2 regions of the Bradyrhizobium elkanii USDA 76 genome follow, and region 1 is predicted to be linked to the other one. Evidence: predicted binding sites of a transcription regulator. Region 1 holds the regulator's gene; the other holds the start of a gene.
The links. The regulator LexA, encoded in region 1, represses DNA repair genes until DNA is damaged. The targets are predictions, from matches to a motif close to TGTTCNNNNTGTGTTCNG.
Positions count from the first base shown of each region.

Region 2: JEY66_RS24415 (single-stranded DNA-binding protein) is a predicted target of LexA. The motif match lies at 2,780-2,797, and genes of this name have one in related genera.

Region 1 covers NZ_CP066356.1:4,635,146-4,640,970, forward strand. The annotation lists gene JEY66_RS22495 (ComEC/Rec2 family competence protein) at 1-536, shown strand, start outside; gene JEY66_RS22500 (hypothetical protein) at 533-760, opposite strand; gene JEY66_RS22505 (hypothetical protein) at 906-1,334, opposite strand; gene lexA (transcriptional repressor LexA) at 1,591-2,295, opposite strand; gene JEY66_RS22515 (molybdopterin molybdotransferase MoeA) at 2,539-3,750, opposite strand; gene JEY66_RS22520 (HAD family hydrolase) at 3,753-4,403, opposite strand; gene JEY66_RS22525 (IS110 family transposase) at 4,785-5,726, shown strand.
Region 2 covers NZ_CP066356.1:5,004,096-5,009,920, forward strand. The annotation lists gene gyrA (DNA gyrase subunit A) at 1-1,237, opposite strand, end outside; partial or broken gene JEY66_RS24410 (DUF2306 domain-containing protein) at 1,462-1,859, opposite strand; gene JEY66_RS24415 (single-stranded DNA-binding protein) at 2,118-2,609, opposite strand; gene JEY66_RS24420 (outer membrane protein) at 3,057-3,803, shown strand; gene JEY66_RS24425 (outer membrane protein) at 4,060-4,719, shown strand; gene uvrA (excinuclease ABC subunit UvrA) at 5,070-5,825, shown strand, end outside.

The sequences.
Region 1 (5,825 bases):
CGGACGTGCTGGTCTCCGGCGACGGCCGCAACGTCGCGGTGCGCGGCGGTGACGGGCGGCTGCATTTGATGCACAGCGCCAAGGATGCGTTCCTGGTCAAGGAGTGGCTGGCGGCGGACGCCGACGCGCGGACCGCCACCGATGCGTCGCTCGGCGACGGCGTCTCCTGCGATGCCGGCGGCTGCGTGACCCAGGGACTAGGCGGCGCCTTCGTCGCGCTGGCGACCCGGCCGGAGGCGCTGGCGGACGACTGCGAGCGCGCAGGCTTGATCGTGACGGCGCGGGCGGCGCCGCGGGGCTGCACGGCGTCGGTGATCGATGCCGAGCGGCTGCGGCGCCACGGCGCGCTGGTACTGCGGCGGACCAGGGACGGCTACGCCGTCGATGCCGTCAAGCCCGGCGGGATCGACCGGCCGTGGTCGCCGGCGGTTCCCGGCGACGGCGAGAGCGAGACGACGCTGCGCGCAGCCGCCGCCGCACCGCGGCCTGCCGTGGATGCGACGCCGGCCGAGTCCGATCTGCAGGGCGATGACTAGCGGTGGTCCGGCGAGGGGGCGCTCGGCAGCTCGAACAGGCCGAGATGGTATTCGTCGGAGTCGGGGCCGGCGTCGGGCTTCTTGACGAGGGTGAAGGAAGCCTCGGGAAATTGCTCCCAGACTCTCAGGTCGTCGGCCGTCACCGTCAGCCAACCGAACCGGAACATGTAGCGGCCCGGTTCCGTGACGCGTCCAGCCTTTTGCCATGTGACCTTATCGACCACCGCGCACGTCCTCCGTGCCCGATGATGCGCCAAGGCGCCGGCTGACGCAAATTTCCTCGTGCGCCCCGGAAGCGGAAGTCCGGGGGCGCCCGAAATTGCTTAGGTCATCCGCCGCCGAACAGCCCATTCCGCGGCGACGATGCGCTCAACCCAAAAACAGCGTTGCAAATGCGGAGGGCCGCCGCTCCACCACCTTCGGCTTCTGCTCGACCGGCGGATGCAGCGCCGGCAATTGCAGCACGCTGACGCGCTGTCCCTCGACCAGCTGGGTCACCAGCACATGGCTGCCGTCGGGGAATTCCACCGCGTCATGATGCCGATCGGGCACGTCGGGCTCGACTTCGTTGAACACGCCGACGCGATAGTTCAGCGTCTTGGTCCAGATCCAGCGGCTGTCGTAGCGAACGTTCTCGGCGAAAGCGAGCTCGGTGCCCGGCAGCATGCAGACCGCGACAGTGGGATCGTTTTCCGAAGCAAAACCGCGGGTCGACGTGCCGCGGAACGTCGTCGTGATCAGCGTCTCTCCGACAATGGCGGGGCGCGATGCCACGGCGTGCAGACTATAGTCACACATCGGATGGCTCCTCATTTCGAGGTAGCGACCCGTGCCTCTCTTGAGGCATTGGGGCCTCTACCAGAGTGGACGATAGCGAACGAGCTTCCGCTCGTTTCTGGGCGATTGTACGACTGGTCCGAGACCGACCCCGATCACAAACACGCGACGCTGCGCGAGAGGTATCGGAGCGCATCGGGCAGGCCGTACGCTACGCTATCATGCAAGGAACGATCCGACGTGTTGCTCGTTCCCGGCCGCCGCAAGTATTTGCAATTCAGTATTTGCGATACAGGCCGATCAGCTTGCCCTGGATGCGGACCCGGTTCGGCGGCAGGATGCGCACTTCATAGGCGGTGTTGGCCGGCTCGAGCGCGATCGATGCGCCGCGGCGGCGGAAGCGCTTCAGGGTGGCTTCCTCCTCGTCGATCAGCGCCACCACGATGTCGCCGGTATTGGCGACGTCGTTGCGCTGGATCAGCGCCATGTCGCCGTCGAGGATGCCGGCATCGACCATCGAGTCGCCGCGCACCTCGAGCGCATAGTGCTCGCCGGCGCCGAGCATGTCGGGCGGCACGCTGATGGTGTGGCTGCGGGTCTGCAGCGCCTCGATCGGCGTACCGGCGGCGATCCGGCCCATCACGGGGACCGCGACCGGACGGTTGCCGTCGTCCTCGGCGATCGGCGGCGTGCTGGCGCGCCGGCCGAGGGTGCCTTCGATGACGCTGGGCGTGAAGCCGCGTCGGCCGTTGCCGCCGCCGGCCGAGAGTTCGGGCAGCTTGATGACCTCAATGGCGCGGGCGCGGTTCGGCAGGCGGCGGATGAAGCCGCGCTCCTCCAGCGCAGTGATCAGGCGGTGGATACCGGACTTCGAGCGCAGGTCGAGCGCATCCTTCATCTCGTCGAAGGAGGGCGGTACGCCGGCCTCTTTCAGACGTTCATTGATGAAACGCAGAAGTTCGTACTGTTTGCGCGTGAGCATCTCGAGTATTCCCCCGGTTGATAGCGGCGTTCGATTCCGAGACTCTTCTGGTGGGGCCTGCAGGCGGGGCCTGACCTCAGGAGCATGTGCTCGTTGCACTTGCTTCCACGCGGCTTCCCGATTGTAGACACCAGTACTCGAAACAAATCATGAACGGACACTATATGTTCGATATGTGTTCCGCAACCACTTAATTTCCGGTGAACGGATCAGGCAACGCACGATCGGCGGGGCGTGAAAACCCTATTCGGGCAGCGTCAGGATCTCGCATTCGCTGCCTTTGACGGCCGCCGCCGCAAACGGCGGACGCACGAGAAGTGCCCGTGCCGCAGCGAGATTCGCGAGCAGCGACGAATCCTGCTGCGTCACCGGCGTTGCGATCAGCTTGCCGTCCTCGCGCGCTTCGAGACGCGCCCGCAGATAGTCCTCGCGCTGGTCGTTGGCGGCGAGGTCGCGGCCGAGCAGGGCGCTCGCGCGGCGATGATGAATCACTTTCCGGCCGCTCAGCGCCCGAATCAACGGCACCAGGAACAGGAAGGCGCAGACATAGGACGACACCGGATTGCCGGGCAGGCCGATCACCCGCATCGCGCCGAGCCGGCCATGCATCATCGGCTTGCCGGGCCGCATCGCGATCCGCCAGAACGCCATCTCGACGCCCTCGGCCTCCAGCGACCGCTTGACGAGATCGTGGTCGCCGACCGAGGCGCCGCCTGTCGTAATCAGGACATCGGCGCCGGCCTCGCGTGCCCGGCGGATGCCGGCCGTGGTCGCCTCCACCGTGTCGGCGGCAACGCCGAGGTCGACGGTCTCGGCGCCTTCGGCGCGCGCCAGCGCCCGCAGCGCGTAGCCGTTGGAATAGACGATCTGGCCGGGACGGGGCCGCGAGCCCGGCATCACCAGTTCGTCGCCGGTCGCCAGCACCGCGACCTTCGGGCGGCGGCGCACCGCAAGTTCCGGATAGTTCATGGCGGCCGCCAGCGACAGCGCGCGGTCGGACAGGTGGCTGCCGCCGGCGAGCAGCACCTCGCCCGCACGGAAATCGACCCCGGCCTGGCGGATGTGCCGCCCGACGCTGGCGGCCTCCGTGATCGTGATGTGGTCGCCGTCGACGGCGGTGTCTTCCTGGATGATCACCGCGTCGGCGCCATTGGGGATCACGCCGCCGGTGAAGATCCGCACCGCCTCGCCGGCGCCGACCGTCCGCCCGAACGGCCGGCCGGCGGCGACTTCGCCGATCACCTTGAGCCGGGCCTTTAGATCAGCCGCATCGGCGGCGCGCACCGCATAGCCGTCCATCGCCGACATCGGCTGCGGCGGCTGGGTGCGCAGCGCCGCGAGGTCGTGCGCCAGCGTGCGGTGGTAGGCGGCATCGAGCGCGACCATCTCCTCTGGCAGCGGTTCGGCGCCGGCGAGGACGGCGGACAGGGCATCGGCAACCGGCATCAGGGCCACGCTCAGAGCTCCTCAATTCCTAATGTCCAAATACCAAGTGCGGTCAAAGCCCTTGCCACGTCATCCGTCGATGTCACGTGGATAGCATGAAGGCCGCGCGCCCGTGCACCTTCGATATTGGCGGCCAGGTCGTCGAAGAACAGGATCCGCGACGCCGGGACGCCGATGGCTTTTACCACATGATCATAGGCCTCGGCGTCGGGTTTGCGGAAGCCGATGCTCGAGGACAGGAAGACGTTGCGGAAATGGCTGAGCAGCTCGGCATGGGTGACCGAGAAGTGCGCGACATGGGCCGGATTGGTGTTGGAGAAGGCGTAGAGCGGCATCCGCTCGGCGGCCGCCGCGAGCAGCGGGGCGATGCCCGGCATCTCGCCGGTGAAGATCGCATTCCAGCCCTCGAGGAACTGGGCGTCCGTGATGTCGATGCCGAGAGTCCGGCGCAGGCTTTCGAAGAACGCCGCGTCGTCGATCCGGCCGATCTCGTGATGCTTGAAACTGTCGTCGACGACAAATCGCGTGGCGAGCTCGGCGGGCGCACAGCCGGCGTGCTGCGCCCAGTGCGCCATCACCTTGTCAAAGTCGATGTCGAGCACGACGCGGCCGATATCGAACAGCAGCACGTCGACGGAGTTGGGAGAGAGTCGCGAGGTCATTGCGTGAAACCGTGTACGAGAATTGCGGGCAGGCGGCAATGTCCTCGATTTCAGTGACGGGTGTGTGGATTGTACGTGGCGTTGCATTCATCGCGAGACTGTTCCCGCGCACACCACCGTCGTCCCGGCGAAGGCCGGGACCCATCACCACCGGATTTGATCAGGAACGGGATCGTGGCCCCGGCGTCGCGCAACAATTGAGATTTGGGGTAATGGGTCCCTGTGTCTTGGAAGTGTGTCAGGATGAGGGTGGGCGGGAAGCCGTTGGGTCCTTGGCGCTTGACGCCGTGAGCCGGCTCGGTCTCCCGCCCGTTCCATCTATCAACCTGAACAGTTGCACGAGGCTGCACCAACAGACCTCGCATCACAGGGACAGGCACCGTGATCATAGCTCTTCGTTACGTCGGAATCGACATCTCCAAGAAACACCTCGATATCTTTGATGAGGCTGACGGCGTGCCGAGGCGCATTGCCAACGCGACACAGGCCATCACACAGCAGGTGGCGCGTTGGCAATGCGATGCGCTGGTGGTCTTCGAGGCGACGGGTATCTATGACCTCGCGCTTCGCGAGGCGCTGCGTCAGGCCGGGATCCAGTTCGCACGGATCAACCCGGCCCGTGCCCGCGACTTTGCACGGGCCAGCGGCCTACTCGCCAAGACCGATCCGATCGATGCGCGGATGCTGGCGGCCTTTGCGCGGGCCATGCAGCCCGCCCCCGAGCAGGTCGCCGATCCTGCACGGGGCGCCTTGGCGAGGCTTGCAAAACGGCGGGATCAGCTGGTCCTCATGCGCGCCCAGGAGAAGAACCGGCGCAGCGAGGCCGACGATCGCGCCATGGCCGAACGCATCGGCCGCCTCATCGAGGTCCTCGACAGCGAGATCGCCGAGATCGAGGCCGACATCAGCGCATTGATTAAAGCCGAAGCGCAGATCGCGGACGATGCGAAGTTAATGCGTTCGCTGCCCGGCGTGGGTCCCGTGGCCTGCATGCAGCTCATCGCGCAGATGCCGGAACTCGGGCGGGTCGGACCGAAACAACTCGCAGCGCTCGCTGGCCTTGCTCCCTTCAACGTCGACAGCGGCACCTTCCGCGGCAAGCGCAAGATTGCGGGCGGCCGAAAGCGCGTTCGTGACGCCCTTTATATGGCGGCCCTCAACGCAGTTCGCAGAGCTGATCCGTTCAAGGCCTTCTATGCACGACTGCGACAGGCCGGAAAACCAGCCAAACTCGCCCTCATCGCCGTCGCCAGGAAGCTGCTCACGGTCCTCAATGCCATGATGCGAGACCGAAAGCCGTACCTGCAGACCAAACCAACATAACAGTTGCCGGCCTTCGCCGGGACGACGGCGGGTGTTGTCGCTTGTGCGTCAAACATTCGCATTCTCGCGACATGATATGTCCGAGCCTTGCTCTTTTCA
Region 2 (5,825 bases), 370 kb from region 1:
TCGGATCGGGCGAGGTCCGGATGACGCGGATGATCTCATCGATGTTGGCGACCGCGATCGCGAGGCCGACCAGGATGTGGGCGCGGTCTCGCGCCTTGCCGAGCAGGAACTTGGTCCGCCGGGTCACCACCTGCTCGCGGAACGCGACGAAGATGGTGAGCAGGTCCTTCAGATTCATCGTCTGTGGACGGCCGGAATCCAGCGCCAGCATGTTGGCCGGGAAATTGGTCTGCAGCGGTGTGAACCGGTAGAGCTGGTTCAGCACCACGTCGGGCACCGCTTCGCGCTTCAGTTCGATGACGACGCGATAGCCGTCGCGATCGGACTCGTCGCGCAGGTCCCCGATGCCCTCGATCTTCTTCTCTTTGACGAGATCGGCGATGCGCTCGACCATCGTCGCCTTGTTCACCTGATAGGGAATCTCGGTGATGACGATCGCTTCACGGTCCTTGCGGATGGTGTCGATCGTCACCTTGCCGCGCATCACGATCGAGCCGCGGCCGAGATGGTAGGCGCTGCGAATGCCCTGGCGGCCCAGGATGACGCCGCCGGTCGGGAAGTCCGGTCCGGGAATGATGTCGATCAGTTCGTCGATTGTGAGCGCCGGATTGTCGATCAGCGCCACGCAGGCGTCGACGACCTCGCCGAGATTGTGCGGCGGGATGTTGGTCGCCATGCCGACGGCGATGCCGCCGGCGCCATTGACCAGCAGGTTCGGGAACCGGGCCGGCAGAACCGACGGCTCCTTCTCGGAGTTGTCGTAGTTCGGCTGGAAATCGACGGTTTCCATGTCGATGTCGGCCAGAACGGCAAGCGCCGCCCGGGTCAGCCGCGCTTCCGTATATCGATAGGCGGCCGGCGGATCGCCGTCGACCGAACCGAAATTGCCCTGGCCGTCGATCAGCGGCACGCGCAGCGAGAAATCCTGCGCCATGCGGACCATCGCGTCGTAAATCGACTGGTCGCCATGCGGGTGATATTTACCGATCACGTCGCCGACGACGCGCGCGGATTTCACGTATTTCTTGTCCGGCGTATGTCCCTGCTCATGCATCGAATAGAGGATGCGCCGGTGCACCGGCTTGAGCCCGTCGCGCGCATCGGGCAGCGCACGCGACACGATCACGCTCATCGCGTAATCGAGGTAGGACTTCTTCATCTCGTCGAGAATGGAAACGGGACGAATATCTGAGGGTCCCGGCGGCTCGCCGGGCTTGTGGTCGTCGTTATCGGACAAAGGGGAAATCCGGTCGGTTCTACTGGGGAATCATATAGCCCATCGGAGGCCTGATAACCACCCTCGGGCGGCTCCGGCAAGCCGTTTTTCCGTTCGTTTTTTCATGCACTTAGGGGTTGGACACCGAGGTTCCGGCTGCTTGGTCGGGAAGCGTGCAGCGAATGACGAAGAGCGAACGGAAAAATCCCTATTCGCCACTCGCCATAGGCTGCTCGCCTCTTCCGTCACTGGCCGAAAACCACCGCATGCATGATCCGCCCGGGCATCAAGGTGAACAGTCCGGCGATGAGCAGTGCGCCGAAGAAGATGCCGATCATCGTGAACCTGTGGCGGCGGACATTGTGGCTCCGAGCCGCCATTACGCCGAGCACAAGCGCGCCAGCGAGAAGATCGACAGCAGGTGGATCGGGCTCCAGGGACCGACCAGCTGGATCTGATGGATCCAGAACGAGCTTCCGGCGACCACCAGCATCAGGATCACCCAGATCCAGCCCAGGGTCCGGTGCGGCAGCGTGCCTTTGGGGACGGCGAGCTGGATGGAGCCGAGCACGAAGGCAGCCATCGCGGCAAAGGCGTGGAGCGGGATCGCAGGCGCGGCGTCGAGCAATGGCGCGAGGCTCATGATGGCGGCCCTCGAGTGAAGCTCGCGGCCAGACATCAACTGCCGCAGGCAAATGTAAATATCATTTACATTCACCTGTGTCAAAGTCCAGGGAACCCGCATCCCTGCACGGAGGATCAGCGACGTTCCGACAGACAGTTATCGGGTTATCCTCATATTCCACACGAGGAAATTGCTGCTCCGGATCGCATCAACCGTTCCGGAGAATGATCTTCACGGAACGGCGCCTGACGGAATGGATGGAAGCGCGACCGCTCCTCAGAACGGGATGTCGTCGTCCATGTCGCTGTTGCGGCTGCCGCCACCCGCGGCGACGGCGCGGCGCGGCGCCGAGCTGACCGGTCCGGACGAGCCGAAATCGCTGCCGGCATCATCAGAGAAGCTGCCGCCTCCGCCGCCCCGCCCGTCGAGCATGGTGAGGTTGGAGTTGAAGCCCTGCAGCACGACTTCGGTCGAGTACTTCTCGACGCCGCTCTGGTCGGTCCATTTGCGGGTCTGCAGCTGACCCTCGATGTACACCTTGGCGCCCTTCTTCAGATACTGCTCGGCGACCTTGCAGAGGCCCTCGTTGAAGATCACGACGCGGTGCCACTCGGTCTTTTCCTTGCGCTCGCCGGTGCCCTTGTCGCGCCAGGTTTCCGAGGTGGCGATGGAAAGGTTTGCGATCGGACGGCCGTCCTGCGTCCGCCGGATTTCCGGATCCTTGCCGAGATTTCCCACCAGGATCACCTTGTTCACGCTTCCTGCCATCGCATCATCTCCACTCAAAAACCGGGCGTCCGGACATCGGCCGCCACTCTCAACCTTCGCCACTTACGTCGCAGGCGTCGTGGATGACCCTATACGCCGGTGCCGGCTCGCCGCCTTTGCCCTCACGCCGGTTATCCACGATATTCAAGATATAGCATCGCATCCGGAATTGTTCCAGTTTTGTTCGCACAACCAGCCGTAGAAACGGCCAGTGCCGACCGAGCGGCAGTCGATCTCGGCACCGGCCGACACCCGGCAACGAGATTTAGAAAAACAACAAACAAATCAGCACCTTGCCTTATCGTTACTTCTTCCGGGAGTGTTGCATTTGGGAGACGGCGTTTCCGGTTGAATCAGCGTATAGCTCCAGCCGTGGCGCGGGCGCTCGCGTCTGGGATCGTGCTTCGGGACCGTTTGGAAGCCGATCGGGGAATTGGGGGACTGATAATGAAGAAGTTTTTGCTCGGTACGGTTGCTCTGATTGCGTTTGCTGCGCCTGCCGCGGCCGCCGATCTCGCTGCGCGCCCCTACACCAAGGCGCCGCCGCCGGTGGTTGCCCCGATCTATGACTGGACCGGCTTCTACATCGGCGCCAACGGCGGCTGGGGCTCGAGTCACAATTGCTGGGACCAGCTCCCGGCCGGCATCTTCCTCGCCTCGGACGGTTGCCATGACGCAACGGGCGGCGTCGCCGGTGGCCAGATCGGCTATCGCTGGCAGGCCGGCGCCTGGGTGTTCGGCCTTGAAGCGCAGGGCGACTGGGCTGACCTGAAGGGCAGCAACGGCAGCGCGATCTTCCCGGGCCTGTTCACCAACCAGTCCAAGATCGACGCGTTCGGCCTGTTCACCGGCCAGATCGGTTACGCCGTCAACAACGTGCTGCTCTATGCCAAGGGCGGCGCGGCGCTGACCGACAACCGCTTCAACACCTACTTCACCCCGACCGGCGTGCTGGTCGGCAGCGCCAGCGACACCCGTTGGGGCGGCACTGTCGGCGCCGGCATCGAAGTCGGCTTCGCGCCGAACTGGACCGCAGGCATCGAATACGACCACCTGTTCATGCAGGACAAGACCTACAACCTGATCGCCCCCAACGGCACGCTGAACAGCACCATCCGTGATCGCCAGGACGTCGACCTCGTCACCGTCCGCGTGAACTACAAGTGGGGTGGCCCGGTCGTCGCGCGCTACTGATCGCGCCAGGCCGATTGATCCAGACGAAAGGCCGGCCTCGCGCCGGCCTTTTTGTTTGTGCCTGTTTGTGCGCCGGCTTTTTCGTTGCGTGTGCACGCGCACTTCACCGGGGCCGTTTTCGGTGCGTTGTGGTTTCGCGGATACACACGTTCCGGCATTTCTCTGTAGAAGCACCAGCACGTCACGCGACACTGCTGTGACGCTCTCTTCAATATCTCTGAAGGGACAACAAGAAAATGGGACTGGGACTTTGAAAATGAGGACTGTTTTGCTGGCCTCGGCCGGCATGTTTGCACTGAGCGCTTTTGCACCGGCGATGGCCGCCGACATGGCGGCGCGCGCGCCTTACGTGAAGGCTCCGCCGCCGGCCGCGATCTACAACTGGACCGGCTTCTACGTCGGCGGCTTCGGCGGCTACGCCAGCGAGAACTCCGGCACCCCGAGCATGGAAGGCGGCTTCGGCGGCGGCACGATCGGCTACAACTGGCAGGCCGGCAACATCGTGTACGGCCTTGAGGTCGACGCTGCAGGCGCTGACATCGACGCGTCGGTCTCGACGCTGGGCGTTACCGCCCGGAGCAAGATCGACTCGCTCGGCACCGTGCGCGGCCGCTTCGGCTTCGCCGTCGACAAGGTGCTGTTCTACGGCACCGGCGGCTACGCTTGGGTCAACAACGAGGTCAGCGTCACCGCGCTCGGCGTCACCGCCTCGCAGAGCAACTTCCACTCCGGCTGGACCGTCGGCGCCGGCGTCGAAGCGTTCATCGCGCCGCAGTGGTCGATCAAGGGCGAATACCTGTATCGCAGCCTCGACAGCGAAAACTATTTCGGCGTGCCCTCCGGCACGCTCGAGCTGCACAGCGCCCAGTTCGGCGTCAACTATCACTTCGGCGGCCCGATCGTCGCCAGGTACTAAGATCGATCTGCGATCAGATCGCGCGGAAAGGCCGGCCTCGCGCCGGCCTTTTTGCGTAAGAGCGTTTTTGAGCGAGGTGGATTCCGGTTCGCGTCAAGAAAACGCGCCAAAGCAGGAATCAGGAGCCCCCGTTCCGATTCGATCGGAACGGCAAAATGCTCTGGCGGAACCGGCGCTGCTGACGGCTGCTGCCATCAGGCAAACTATCCGTTGATGGACGCAACTCAGCACTGGAAATTGTTGGCCGTTCTTCCTACGTTCCAGTCTTCACACCCCATCGGCGCAAGGTCCCGGCATCACCGGCGATGCGCGCCCAAAAGGCGCCCAAGCATGCGCCCGGAACTGTCGCTATGGATGAAGTGCTCAAGGCGAAGCGCCAACAGAACGCCGGCTCCTCATCGCGCGCCATCACGATCCGTGGCGCGCGCGAACACAATCTGAAGAACATCGACGTCGAGATTCCCCGCGACAAGCTCGTGGTGTTCACCGGCCTGTCCGGCTCCGGCAAGTCGTCGCTCGCGTTCGACACCATCTATGCCGAGGGCCAGCGCCGCTACGTCGAATCGCTGTCGGCCTATGCGCGCCAGTTCCTCGAGATGATGCAGAAGCCGGATGTCGACCAGATCGACGGCCTGTCGCCGGCGATCTCGATCGAGCAGAAGACGACGTCGAAGAACCCGCGCTCGACCGTCGGCACCGTCACCGAGATCTACGACTACATGCGCCTGCTGTGGGCGCGCGTCGGCGTGCCCTATTCGCCGGCCACCGGCCTGCCGATCGAGAGCCAGATCGTCTCGCAGATGGTCGACCGCGTGCTGGCGCTGCCGGAAGGCACCCGCCTCTACCTGCTGGCGCCGGTCGTGCGCGGCCGCAAGGGCGAGTACAAGAAGGAGCTCGCCGAGTATCTCAAGAAGGGCTTTCAGCGCGTCAAGATCGACGGCACCTTCTACGAACTGTCCGAGGCGCCCGCGCTCGACAAGAAATTCCCGCACGACATCGACGTCGTGGTCGATCGCATCGTGGTGCGTCCCGACCTCGCCCAGCGCCTCGCGGAAAGCTTTGAGACCGCGCTGAAGCTCGCCGAGGGCCTCGCCGTGATCGAATAC